3 regions of the Chryseobacterium sp. PCH239 genome follow, and region 3 is predicted to be linked to each of the others. Evidence: riboswitches for the same ligand, from Rfam matches in the RefSeq annotation. Region 3 holds a riboswitch; each other region holds the start of a gene.
What was found. Region 3 has a riboswitch for S-adenosylmethionine ahead of KBP46_RS13080 (TonB-dependent receptor). Riboswitches for the same ligand answer to the same signal wherever they lie in the genome.
Positions count from the first base shown of each region.

Region 1: it holds a riboswitch for S-adenosylmethionine, as region 3 does, so the genes downstream of both, KBP46_RS12235 (alpha/beta fold hydrolase) here and KBP46_RS13080 (TonB-dependent receptor) in region 3, are expected to answer to the same signal.
Region 2: it holds a riboswitch for S-adenosylmethionine, as region 3 does, so the genes downstream of both, KBP46_RS16275 (TonB-dependent siderophore receptor) here and KBP46_RS13080 (TonB-dependent receptor) in region 3, are expected to answer to the same signal.

Region 1 covers NZ_CP073027.1:2,644,379-2,649,004, reverse strand. Annotated here, with positions in the region: partial or broken gene KBP46_RS12240 (glucosidase) at 1-2,154, opposite strand, end outside; SAM riboswitch class I at 2,342-2,448, shown strand; gene KBP46_RS12235 (alpha/beta fold hydrolase) at 2,509-3,447, shown strand; gene KBP46_RS23745 (ACT domain-containing protein) at 3,453-4,352, shown strand; gene KBP46_RS23740 (hypothetical protein) at 4,334-4,626, shown strand, end outside.
Region 2 covers NZ_CP073027.1:3,511,753-3,516,378, reverse strand. Annotated here, with positions in the region: gene KBP46_RS16280 (APC family permease) at 1-706, opposite strand, end outside; gene KBP46_RS16275 (TonB-dependent siderophore receptor) at 714-3,146, opposite strand; SAM riboswitch class I at 3,240-3,345, opposite strand; gene KBP46_RS16270 (alpha-amylase family glycosyl hydrolase) at 3,435-4,626, opposite strand, start outside.
Region 3 covers NZ_CP073027.1:2,812,468-2,817,093, forward strand. Annotated here, with positions in the region: gene KBP46_RS13080 (TonB-dependent receptor) at 1-2,093, opposite strand, end outside; SAM riboswitch class I at 2,177-2,275, opposite strand; gene KBP46_RS13085 (type II 3-dehydroquinate dehydratase) at 2,519-2,926, shown strand; gene KBP46_RS13090 (hypothetical protein) at 3,001-3,441, shown strand; gene pckA (phosphoenolpyruvate carboxykinase (ATP)) at 3,492-4,626, opposite strand, start outside.

The sequences.
Region 1 (4,626 bases), 170 kb from region 3:
CATATACCTTAGACATGGCGCGGATTCCGTAAGAACTCAGGAATTCATTTTCATCAAGCATTCTGGTCAGAACCTTTGTCAGTCTGTTTTTGCGGAGGATACTCATAAGGTGTTTTCGGCCTTGTCCTTCCTCATCCCAGTGAGAAACCAGTTTGGTCAACTCCGGCTTGTTCTTTAAGATCCACTCCATTCGGGTTCTGAAATTCGGCATCTTTTCCAGTAAGCGGTGGTCAACAATCTCAACAGCAAACATAGGAATCAAACCCACAATACTTCGTAATTTTAAAGAAACACTGTCTCCATTTCCTAGCTGTAGGACATCATAGAAGAATCCGTCTTCTTCGTTCCAAAGTCCTTTCGTTCCTTCGCCCAGGTTTTCCATAGCTTCAGCGATATAAAGATAATGCTCAAAAAACTTGATGGCCATATCTTCATATACCTGATAATACTGGGCAAGCTCCATTGCAATACGCATCATATTCAATGCATACATGGCCATCCAGCTGGTTCCGTCTGCCTGTTCAAGATGCTGCCCGTCCTTTAGTTCCATATTCCGGTCAAAAGCTCCGATATTATCGAGACCAAGAAACCCTCCACCAAAGATATTTTTTCCGTTTTTATCCTTTCGGTTCACCCACCAGGTGAAATTAAGAAGCAGTTTCTGGAAAACTTTCTCTAAAAATAATAAATCCGGTTTTCCGTTAGCTTTTTCATCAATTTTGAAAACACGGAAGCATGACCAGGCGTGTACCGGCGGGTTCACGTCACTCATATTCCATTCATAGGCTGGAAGCTGTCCATTAGGATGCATGTACCATTCCTTAGTAAGGAGCAAAAGTTGTCCCTTGGCAAATTCCGCATCAATGATGGAAAACGGAACACAGTGAAATGCCAGATCCCATGTGGCATACCATGGATACTCCCATTTATCGGGCATAGAAATAATATCCTTATTATGGAGATGATTCCATTCCGTATTTCTTACATATTCGTTGAAATTTCTTGGGGCTTCAAAGTTGGGATCACCTTTCAGCCATTTTCCAATATTGTAATGATAGAACTGCTTATTCCAGAGAAGTCCTGCAAAAGCCTGTCTCTGAACATTTCTTTCATCTTCATTAACGGTATCATTCTGAATTTCTTTGTAAAATTCTTCAGCTTCAGCCTGTCGCGTATTGAATATTTCATCAAACTTTTCAAAAGGCTCATCAGCTTCAGCCGGGCATAATCTGAATTCAAAAACTTTGGATTCTCCGGCACCAATAAGCTCATCAATCAGAAAAGAAGCTTTTGTCCCTTTCTTTGCGGGATTTATCGTATTCGTTTGATGGATAATATAATTATTGATTCCGTCTTTGAAATAAGTGTTTTCACCTGCAGGAGCTCCATAAAGCTTAGAATTGTTGGTTTCATTATCACAAAATACGCTTTGTGCATTGGTATTTCGGGAATAAAGTTTTTTAATGGAGATACTGTCGTGTCCAATATTGATACTTCCGTCATGAGAAGCATTAAGCTCTGCCTTATAGGTGTTGTATCCCCATTTCCAGTTATTTCTGAACCATGCTGTAGGTGCCACCACAATAGGTGCTTCATGCTGGCTTCGGTTACAGACCGTTACTCTGGCAAGAATATCATTGTGATCAGCCTTGCAATATTCAATGAAAATATCAAATATTCATCATTATCGAAAATTCCGGTATCGAAAATTTCATATTCCGGTTCCTTTTTACTGCGTCTTCCGTTTTCTGCAACAAGGTCATCGTAAGGAAATTCATTGATCGGATATTTATACACCATTTTCATATAGCTATGAGTAGGTGTATTATCCAGATAATAAAAGATTTCTTTGATGTCTTCCCCATGATTTCCCTGAGGATTGCTCAACCCAAAGAATCGTTCCTTTACCATTTTGTCTTTCTTGTTCCAGAATGAAAAAGCAAAACACAAAAGCTGCTTTATATCAGAAATTCCGGCAATACCTTCTTCTCCCCATCGGTAGGCATAGCTTTCTGCATTATTATGGTTGGTAAAATTCCAGGCATTCCCGTTCGGGCTATAATCTTCACGTACATTTCCCCACTGCCGGTTGCTTACATAAGGTCCCCAGTTTTTCCATTTGGTATCTTGTAATCTATCTTTTTCGGCGGTCATATCTCATCACTTTTCCATACGAAGTTAGTTTTTTTGAGAAGTAATTCCAATTTTTTTCATCTGAATAATTATTAATATACTCTTGGAATACTTGTATTTAAGGGCTTTTTTAAATATTAAAATAATTTTTTTTGAAATTAAAAGAAAAGAACTACCTTTGCACCATTCGTTCATTCAAATATTGAAAATGTTATCAAGAAAGGTTGAGGGATTAGACCCTATGAAACCTTAGCAACCCTTTGCGCAAGCAAAGAAGGTGCTACGTTCTACCAAAGTATTTTGGACAGATAACTCACTGAAGTTCTTTTCAGCCATTTCCTGTGGCATTTTCAATTGTATTAAAATTTAATAGAATTGAAAACAGAACTAAACTATATTAATCTTACGTATCAAACTTATTCCCAAAAGGAATACCATATCCCGTTGAGCTATCAGCTCTTTGGGAAAGATCTGTTTACAGCCCCAGTTATCTTAATCAACCATGCTCTTACCGGAAATTCAAACGTATCCGGAGAAAAAGGCTGGTGGAAACAGCTGGTGGGAAAAAATCAGATTGTTGATACTGATCAATATACCGTTCTGTGCTTCAACATACCAGGAAACGGATATGACGATTTTTTAATTGAAGATTATGAAGACTTTACTCCTTCAGATATCGCAGCGATATTTTTGAAAGGACTTGAAGCGCTACATATCAAAAACTTATATGCCATTATAGGAGGCTCTCTGGGAGGAGGGATTGCCTGGGAAATGCTTTCCAAGCAGCCGGATCTTGCAGAAATATTTATTCCCATAGCCTGTGATTACAGAACACACGACTGGCTTCATGCACAGTGTCTGGTTCAGAAATTTTTATTAAATGATAAAGAAGAACCATTACAGAAAGCGAGAATTCATGCCATGTTGTGCTACAGAACACCGCAGTCGCTCAATGACAGATTTCAAAACCAATATAACCAGGCCAAACAACGCCTGGAATCAGAAGACTGGCTGGTTTATCATGGTAACGCACTAAACGAAAGGTTTAGTTTAAAGAGTTACAAACTGATGAATCATCTCTTGATGAATATAAATGCTGCTGATACAGCACTGGAGAACATACAGGCACGAATGCACATGATCTCCGTAGATACAGACTTATTCTTCCCGGCTTCTGAAATCCGAATGTGCTTTGAAAACTTAAAAGAGAAAAATAAGGATGTGTCTTATCACGAGATCCAATCTATACACGGCCATGATGCCTTCCTAATGGAATATCAACAATTAAATAATATCATTAAAAACATTTTATAGAAGTAATGAAAAATGCTAACGAAATAAAATTTTTGAAGAACAGATCAATCGTCAAATTTGAAGGAGAAGATTTCCTGGGAGAAATCGGTATTGACGGACGAATTTTTAAAGCGCTTACTTTAGCGCGTATCAGTGTAGGCGTAATCTCTCAGCAGGCTGTAGAGAACGGAATTTCTATTCTGGTGCATGAAAATGATGCAGAGAAAGCAGTGGCTTGTCTTATTGATGAATTCGAAGCAGAAAGAAAGTCAGGAAAAGTTTCCCAAATATATAGTATCAATAATGTTTCTGTGATTGGTTTTGTTGCAGAAGATTTCAATAAAGTTTTTGCAGAACTTGCCAGAAACAATGTTTTTCCATTGCTTTTGAACCAGGTAGCAGGAGAAAACAGAGTCAATATCGTAGTGACGTCTTCACAGGATGAAAAAACAAGAAACATCATAGAATCTGAAATTTTCAAAAAGCCAAAGACCGTTCATCTGGCCATTATTGGCCATGGAAACGTAGGGAAAACCTTGATAGAACAAGTACTTGAATCTGCAGAAGAGATTAAAAAACGCAAAAAAATAGACCTTAAAGTCGTTGCGGTAGCCAATTCAAAGAAAATTGCCTTCAACAAAAAAGGATTTGATGCCCATTGGAATGATGAGGTTTTAACAGCAGAGCATCCATCTAATGTTGAAGAGTTAATTAATTTCTCTAATGAAAATCAACTGGAGAACCTGATTGTTGTGGATAACACGGCAAGCAAGGATTTTGTTAAAAACTATCACGCTTTGGCAGAAAACGGGTTTGATCTGGTTTCTTCCAACAAAATTTTCAATACCCTTCCGATTGAAGAATACAGAAAACTAAGATATACGTTGAATAAAACAACAGACGGTATTTGTATGAAACCAATGTAGGAGCTGGTTTACCGTTAATTGACACCATCAAGTTATTACACCTTTCAGGAGAAAATATCACAAGAATCAAAGGGGTATTCTCAGGAACACTGAGCTATGTTTTCAACAATTTTTCTTTAAGAGGTGATAAATTTTCAACCATCATCAATGAAGCTTTGGAAAAAGGATACACCGAACCGGATCCAAGAGAAGACCTTTCAGGAAATGATGTGGCAAGAAAATTATTGATTCTGGCAAGAGAATTAGACTTAATCAATGAATTTGATGATATCAG
Region 2 (4,626 bases), 700 kb from region 3:
CAAAAACAGTTCCTATAATCAATGATTTAGGAAGGTTTTTCTGCACATCCTTTATTTCTCCCGCAATATAGGAAGCTGAATTCCAGCCTGTGTAGGAATAGGTCACAAATACCAGAGAGGTTGCAAAGGCAGGAAGCATGATCTCATTCTGCCAGCTGTCACTGAAATTAAGGCTGTTGCCGATCTGGGGTGAATTTGAAATTCCTACTCCAAGAATAACCAGTACAATAATAAAAGCGATCTTAATGAATGTAAAAAAGTTGTGAAACCTGCTGGATGTTTTCAGGCTGAATGATAATGCAATTGCCACCAGGAATATCGCGGCTATGGCAAATCCGTTTCCAAAAGAATATTCAAATACAGAAAGATATTTTGACATAGCCAAAGCTGCCAGCGCTACGGGAGAGGAAAATCCTATGATGAGCGAAATCCAGCTTATGAGATATCCGAAAATGGGATGATAGGTTTCTTTAAGATAAATAAAATCGCCTCCGTTTCCTTTAAAATGGGAGCCCAATTCTGCGTAGCAAAAAGCTCCGAACAATGCGAGAACTCCTCCGATGCTCCATAGCAGGAAAATACTGTAGGTGTTGGTAATATCGGAAAGCTGAAATCCCAAGGTGGTAAAAATCCCTGTTCCGATCATATTGGAAACGACGATGGCTGCGGCTGTTTTCCAGCCAATCTGATGTGAGGAAGTACTCATTTAATGATTAAAAATTAAAATTAAGCCTTCCGAAGAAATAATTCCCCAGCGTTCCCATCTGTACAGGCGCATATTTGAATACTCCATAATATGAATTTTTATAAATCTGGCGGTCCGGAAAGACATCAAATATATTGTTGGCTCCTACTGTAAAATTGATACTTTTAGTAATATCATACCCAACGCTGATGTCTGTCACAACTTTTGGGGAGAATTCCTGCACGTCTCCAAACGGATAACCATCTCTTATTACCTTACCAAAATAGGTATTTCTTACGAGAAAACTGAATTTTCCTATTCCATAATTTAATCCTAATGAAGCTTTTGTTTTTGGAGACAGGGTTTCAATGATATTGATCTGATCGGGACCAAAAAACTGATCCTGAGGCGTTCCTAAGTTTTCAGGAAAATGAAAATCTGTGATTTTTGTTTCCGTATAGTTTCCGGCAAGATTCAAATTTAATTTTCCATTCCCAAGAATCCAGTCATAGGAAACCACTACATCTACTCCTTTCGTTTCTGTATCAATGGCATTGGCGAAGAATCTTCCGCTTTCTACCTTAAACTGATCCAGTCTTTTATCTGTTATATTGCTGGTGATCACAACTCTATCCTTTACTTTGATCCAGTATCCATCTATAGTAATTGTCAAGTTGTTTAAAGGTTTCAGCGTAAATCCAGCACTTGCATTGACAGAAGTTTCCTGTTTGAGTTTATCAAATCCAAGAATTTTAGCGGCTTCGCTATCGTTGCTGAATATTCCTTTGGTAACAATCTTAGAACCCGAAGTAGAAATATCTGCATAGGAATTATTAAAATACTGTTGTTGCAATGATGGTGCTCTGAATCCTGTCCCAACAGCGGCTCTTACCGCATAGTTTTTTACAAACTCATATCGTACAGCGAGTTTTCCATTCAAGGTATTTCCGAAATCTGAATAATTTTCAAATCTGGCAGCAGCGTCAATGTTGAGTTTTTTATCCAAATCATAGGAAACATCTGCATATACTGCCGTGGAATGTCTGTCTTTCTTCAAGGCATTGTTGGGAGAGAATCCGATGAAGGATTGAGATCCGCCTGCACCAAGCACTGTTGATCCTTCAGTGGCTACATTTCCATTGATGTCATATTGGGTATAGGATGCTTCGTCACCCGCTTTAATCTGGTATTGTTCAAATCTGAATTCTCCCCCAAATGCGATATTGAAACGGTTTATATTTTTAGAAACATCAAGATTAATGGTATTCTGCAGAAAACTATGGGCGCCTGCATAAAAACTTGTGGGTGATTTTGCACCCAGAGAAGCATTATTCGTATTGTTTACATTATAATTGAAAGTATTGCTTCCAAAGGTGTTACTAAGGTCAAATAGCCAGTCGTTAACATTATATTTCGCACCTACAGCATAAGAAACGTCATATACCTGAGAGGCCAGAGTAGCCTGAAATCCGTTCGGATAAATGGATGAAACTACATTAGACTTTTCGCTCGGCAGTCTTCTGAAACCAAACCCTTCTCCTTCTTTAATACTGAAACCTCCGAAAGAATAGAGTTTAAAATGATCATTAAAAGGATATTCTGAGTTGAAAAACAGCTGTCCCTGTCTGATCTGGGCATCTCCGATCTGAAAATTAAAATCATCACGTGTTAATCCTCTTTTTACAATTTCTGCATCATCTGCAGCTCTGGCAGCTTTTACGGCTTCAGCATCACCAGCAAATTCATAGGCAAAATTATCCCCGAAAATATCCAGGTCGTGATTTTGCGTTCTAGTGGTTTTTCCTCTGTGACTTAGCTGTAATGAAAGATTAATATAGCCTTCTTTCTTTCCTAATGAGGTTCCATAGTTAACTCCTGCCTGGTAAGTATCACCATCATTTCTTCCGGTTAATCCATAGGTAAGGCTTGCTGAAGCTCCTGTATTTTTCTTAAGAATTATGTTGATCACTCCTGCAATGGCATCAGAACCATATTGCGCAGCTGCTCCGTCTCTTAACACTTCTATTCTATCAATTGCAATTACGGGAACGGTACTCAAATCTGTTCCTACAGAACCATTTCCCACGGTATTCTGATAATTTACCAAAGAAGTAGAATGTCTTCTCTTTCCGTTAAGTAACACCAAAACCTGATCGGGTCCCATACCTCTTAAAGTAACAGGGTCAATATGTTCGGTACCATCAGAAGCAGACTGTCTCACTGCATTAAACGATGGAATCACATAATTCAGGAGATCCTGAGCAGTCATTTGGGGAGAACTTCTCTGGATTTTGTCGATATTAATTACATCTACAGGAACCGGTGTCTCCAGCTTTGTTCTTTTGACATTACGGTTTCCGACGATGATGATATCTTCGATCTGATTTCCTTTTTCCTCACTTTCCTGAGCCGCGACCAGAATTGCTCCAAGCAATAATACAGCTGTGCTTAATTTTTTCATTTTTATTCTTGCCAATTAATAATACGAATCTGACGGATCTTTCCGCAGATACACAAGACTTCAAGAAATGGAATTTATATAGAATATTGACTTCACTTATCTCCCCCAAAGGGTTGGAATTAGCACCTTTACACTTCTGGAATCGTGTAGGTTGCTAAGGTTTCACCGGGCCAAATCCCTCCACCTTTCTTGATAAATCTACTGCAAAAGTAGACTATTTTTCTGAACTTACAAAAAAAGGCAAATCTGCTGATCCGCAAATTTGCCTTTTTTATTTTATAATTTATTTTATTCAATAATCATCTTTTGAATGGCTATTCCTGTATCTGATTTCAACTGCACAAGATACGTGCCTGCTGGATAATCAACCTTCGCATCGTAAGTTCCGCTCTCTTTATCCAGTTTGAAAGTATCCAGTTTTTTACCGGTCATATCAAAAATTGAAATTTCACCTTTTTTTGCTTTATTGAAAACGAGGTGAGCGATTCCGTTGCGAACCGGATTATCCGCAATCTGAAGAGATAATTTGTTGACCGCATTGGTATCTACAGTAGACAACGCACCTGCATAATTTCCAAAGATTCTGAATTCTCCGGGCTGTAAAGTGATCGGAGCCGTTGTGGAAACTATATTCGAAATACTGTTATCCATTAAATTCTGCCATTGACCAGTGTAAGGGAAATAAGGCACTACATTCTGTGCGGAAGTCGTGTAATTGGCCAATACGACAACATTCTTTATTCCTGTTGTAATAGCTGCATCATACACATAAATTCTTGTGATAAGACCAGTAGGATCATTCGTAAGGTTATTGGATTCTATACTGTAAGTTTTAGATTTAAAAACCTGATGACTGTTTCTGATGTTGATGATTTTAGCCCATGTATCATAGACTGCTTTTCGGTTCGCATTGGTATCATATCCTAAAGTGAATGCTACAGGTTTTTCATCGGTTCTACATCCGCTGTCGATGGTACCATTCGCACATCTGTTGATGCTGAATTCATAACCTAATTCTCCAAACTGCCAGATCATTTTCGGACCAGGGATAGTAAAGAACGTGGCCCCGAAAGTTTTCATTCTTTCAAGAGCGGTATTCAGGTCTTTCACATTGTAACCTCCGTTTATAGCACCATAGGTAAGGTTTTTAAACATCAGCCTCTCTTCATCATGGCTTTCTCCATAACCTACGGCACTCATATTGGTGAATCCGTGAAGACTGTGATTCATACGGTCGTAGTTGCTGTTTTCCTGATAGCCCATCGTATTCTGATTGTAAGGATCTGTCTGTTTATTCCAAAGCATAACGCCTTTTCCTTCTGCTATTCTGTAATTTGCCCATTGCTGTTCTTCTGCATCAGTTCCCAGGTGTTCGAAGATCATATAAGAATTGGGATCAATGGCCCATTGTTTATCAGCATAATTTTTCATGATATCCACTCTGTCCTGCTGGTAGGCATTGGTACAGGCTTCATCATTT
Region 3 (4,626 bases):
GATGGTGCCACCGGCATATTAAACAGAAGATCCTGGCTTTTTCTTTTGAAGTATTCGATATTCCCTTTAACTCTGTTATTCAAAATAGCGAATTCCAATCCTACGTTTAAATTAAGGTTGGTTTCCCATTTCACATTATTAGTGGAAGTCTTTTCAAGAGTTGTACCCGGTTCTCCGCCAAGGCTGATAAATCTGTACAGCTCCTGATAAGCATAATAAAGCGGTTGTCCGTTAGGTCTAAGTAATTTATCATTTCCTTGTCCTCCATAGCTGGCACGCAATGTCAATTGATTGAATACATTCAGGCTTTTAATAAATTCCTCATTGGATATTTTCCATGAACCTCCTACTGACCAGAATCTCCCCCATCTGTTATCTTTTTCAAATCTCGAAGAGCTGTCTGCTCTTCCCGATGCAGATAAAAAGTAAGTATTATTGTAGTCATACTCTACTTTTCCAAGGAAACTCAATAAGCTTAATTTATTACTGTTTCCACTGAAACTTCCCAGCAGAGAAGCAGCATCCGGCTCATAGTAATAAGGCAGTGAAAACTGACTTCTTGTTCCTGAAATCGTCTGATAATCGTATTTGTAGAATTCGTGTCCTGCCAGTGCATTAACGTGATGCTTTCCAAACTTTTTATCGTACGTAAGGATATTACTGGTTGTATAAGATAGTGTTCTGGTATTGGTTTTCGTCACTGAACCTCCAATTTCCGCTCCTTGCCCAAGTAATGGATTTGAATAATAATGACCGTTATAATTCACCAAATCAACTGAGAAGCTTGTTTTGAATTTCAGTTCCGGCAGGAAAGTGAATTCCATGAATCCTTTTCCTGAAAAGTTATCTTCTTTATTTTCGTTTTTGTCTAATGGTAAAGTTGCAGCCGCATTCTGATTTTGAAGTGCATTTGTGGGCCTGTACTTTCCAAAATCATAAATCGGATTTCCGTCAGCATCTAAAACGTAAGTTCCGTCAGCATTTCTTTCATAATAAGGATAGAAAGAAGGAATAAACCTTGCGGCATTGATGATATTGCTCGCCTTGGAATCTGAAGAAGTTGGTGCCTGCTGAATACTGTTGGTATAGCTTAAGTTGACTCCAACATTTAACCATTTCTTCACTTCCGAATTGATTTTTAATCTGGTATTATATCTTTTAAAACCGGATTCAATCGCCATCCCTTTATCATCCAGATACCCTAGTGAAAAGAAGTAATTACTTTTATCACTACCTCCGCTGATATCAAGATCCATCTGGTTTCTTGATGCCACTCTCTGTAAAACATCTCTCCAATCGTCATTCCAGAGTGGCGATGCACCAGGCAATAGTTTTCCATCTGTTCCCACCGGTTTTGGATAAGCAGTTCCATATGGATTAATTCCAAGGGTAGAAACAAGATTATCCGTTGCCATCTGAGCAGCCTGCTGAGAGGAAACTTTGCCGGATTGATATCCGTTTCTTAATGCTTCCCAATATAATTGAAAGTATTGATCTGTGTTTACCTGTTCATAATCTTTGACAGCTCTTCCTGAGAATCCCTGGCTGATATTAAAATTAACTCTGGCTTCTCCTTTTTTTCCTGATTTTGTAGTGATGATAATAATCCCGTTTGCTCCTCTTGAACCATACAAAGCACTTGCTGTAGCGTCTTTCAAAACACTTATAGATTCAATATCGCTTGGGCTGATGGAGTTCAGGTTTCCATCAAAAGGAATTCCGTCCACTACGTATAAAGGATCACTGGAAGCACTGATGGAACCAATACCTCTGATTCTGATGGTAGAAACCGCACCTGGCTGTCCTGACGCACTGGTGGTCTGAATCCCTGCAACCTGCCCTTCCAATGCTTTGGTGATATTGGTTACAGGTCTGTTATTAATCTTATCACTTGAAATGGTAGCTACAGAGCCGGTATAGCTGTTTCTTTTAGCTTTTCCGTAAGCCACCACTACTACTTCATCAATCTCCTTTTCATGAAGGCTATCTTTTTTCGGTCTGGAATTCTGTGCACTTACACTGGTTACTCCCAGAAAAAAAGCGGCAACCGGAGGTATCCAGGCTTTAGAATTGAATAAATTTTTGCTAATCATAATCAATTTTATTTATCATATATTAAAATTTAGCCCTTTGCAGAAAAACCAGCAAAGGGCATCGATAAATACGATAAACCAAATGCTTATTTTTCCTTAAAAGGCTGAACGTAACACCTTGCCCCACGGGTAGGTTGTCAAGACTTCACAGGGTCAGTTCCCTCCATCTTTCTTTATAAGCCGATCGAAATATGGTTGCAAAGCTAAAAACTTTTAGTCTACAAAACAAGTAGACTTATTTATTTTTCATGATAAATTTTCAAAAATTAACGTAATTTTTTAATAAAATCCATCACAGTAAAGAGTTACAAGCTTTACCACTTTCTTAAACATGACAAATATCATTATCAATAATTCAATACAACAAATTAAATCTGTCCAGAAATTTTTAATCTTTAATTGAAAAAAGTTTTTAATTTTATGGTATGAAAGTTTTGATCATCAACGGCCCTAACCTCAATCTGTTAGGCACAAGAGAACCGGAAATCTATGGAAATGTTTCTATGGAAAGCTATTTGGAAAATTTAAGATCCGAGTTCCAGACCCATGAATTAAAATATTACCAGTCTAATATTGAAGGAGAACTTATCAACAGACTTCAGGAGGATGATTTTGATGCCTTAGTAATTAACCCCGGAGCTTTTACTCATTATTCTTATGCTATTGCTGATTGCTTGAAAAACATTCGCAAGCCAAAAGTAGAAGTACATATCAGTAACATTTATAAAAGAGAGGAATTCCGACAGAAATCTGTAACGGCAGCCAATACAGATGCCGTTTTATCAGGCTTTGGAATGGATGGATATAGGCTGGCTTTATTAAGCTTGAAGTAATTTTGTTACTTATCCTTTTCCCATGAATTGCACAGATTTCTACAGATAATTATGGATAAGTATCAGAGTAATTTATGAAGATAAAAGATAAGGTTTATTGCAAAGACATTGGAATATATTCCGGGCAATTGACGAAAAGAAAAAACTATATCGTTGAAGAAAAAAATGCGGAAAATATAAGAATCTGGAATGACGAAGGAAGACTGAGGTGGTATTCTGATTTTTATTTTAGTTTAAACAATGAACCGGAAATAACTTCTATTCATATTGATGATGAAATTGAAAATATTAAATCTGATGCTATAGAAGTAACCATTGAATTTTCCGACAAAACAAAATATTGGATGACCTTCACTACCCCTCAGTATTTAGATAAAATATTGGACAAAGAGTCTTACTTTTCTTCAAAACACTTTATGATTATAAAATACCTCACTGAAGAATCAATCAAATCAACCGTTCTAAAACTGGATGAACAGAACGAGCTGATTGAAAACTGTAAAAAATATGAATAAAAAAAAAGCCTCATCACTGATGAGGCTTTTTGTATGTTGATTGGTAACTATTAGATAGTTTGTTCCTGCAATTGAGGTCCTGAAGCTACTAATTTTTTACCTTCTTCAGTATCACAATACTGCTCAAAGTTCTTGATATATCTTGAAGCAAGATCTTTTGCTTTTTCTTCCCATTCTGAAGCGCTCTCATAAGTATCTCTAGGATCTAGAATACCTGTAGAAACGTTTGGCAATTCAGTAGGAATTTCAAGGTTCATAATTGGAACCTGAGTTTTAGGAGCATTATCAATAGAACCGTCAATGATGGCATCAATGATTGCTCTGGTATCTTTAAGAGAAATTCTCTTTCCGGTACCATTCCAACCTGTGTTTACCAAATAAGCCTTAGCTCCGTGCTCTTTCATTTTGCCGATTAATGTTTTAGAATACATTGTCGGGTGTAAGGTAAGGAATGCTTCACCAAATGCAGGTGAGAAAGATGGTTGAGGTTCTGTAATTCCTCTTTCAGTTCCTGCCAATTTTGAGGTATAACCGCAAAGGAAGTGGTACTGCGCCTGATCTTCATTCAGGATAGAAACCGGAGGAAGTACTCCGAATGCATCTGCTGAAAGATAAACGATCTTTTTCGCATGACCTGCTTTAGACGGCAATACAATTTTGTTGATATGATAGATTGGATAAGAAACTCTTGTGTTCTCAGTGATAGATCCGTCTGTATAATCTGCTACTCCATTGTTAACAACAACGTTTTCAAGAAGAGCATCTCTCTTGATGGCAGCGAAGATATCCGGTTCTTTTTCTGCAGATAAGTCGATAACTTTAGCGTAGCATCCACCTTCATAGTTGAATACTCCGTTGTTATCCCATCCGTGCTCATCGTCACCGATAAGGTATCTTTTAGGATCTGCCGATAAAGTTGTTTTACCAGTTCCTGAAAGACCAAAGAATAAAGCTACATCACCTTTTTCTCCTACGTTAGCAGAACAGTGCATAGAAGCCATACCTTTTAATGGAAGATAGTAGTTCATCATAGCAAACATCCCTTTCTTCATTTCACCTCCGTACCATGTACCTCCGATAATCTGTAGTTTTTCAGTAAGGTTGAACATAATGAAGTTTTCAGAGTTTAATCCCTGAGCTTCCCAATTCGGGTTGGTAGTCTTTGATCCGTTGATTACTGTGAAA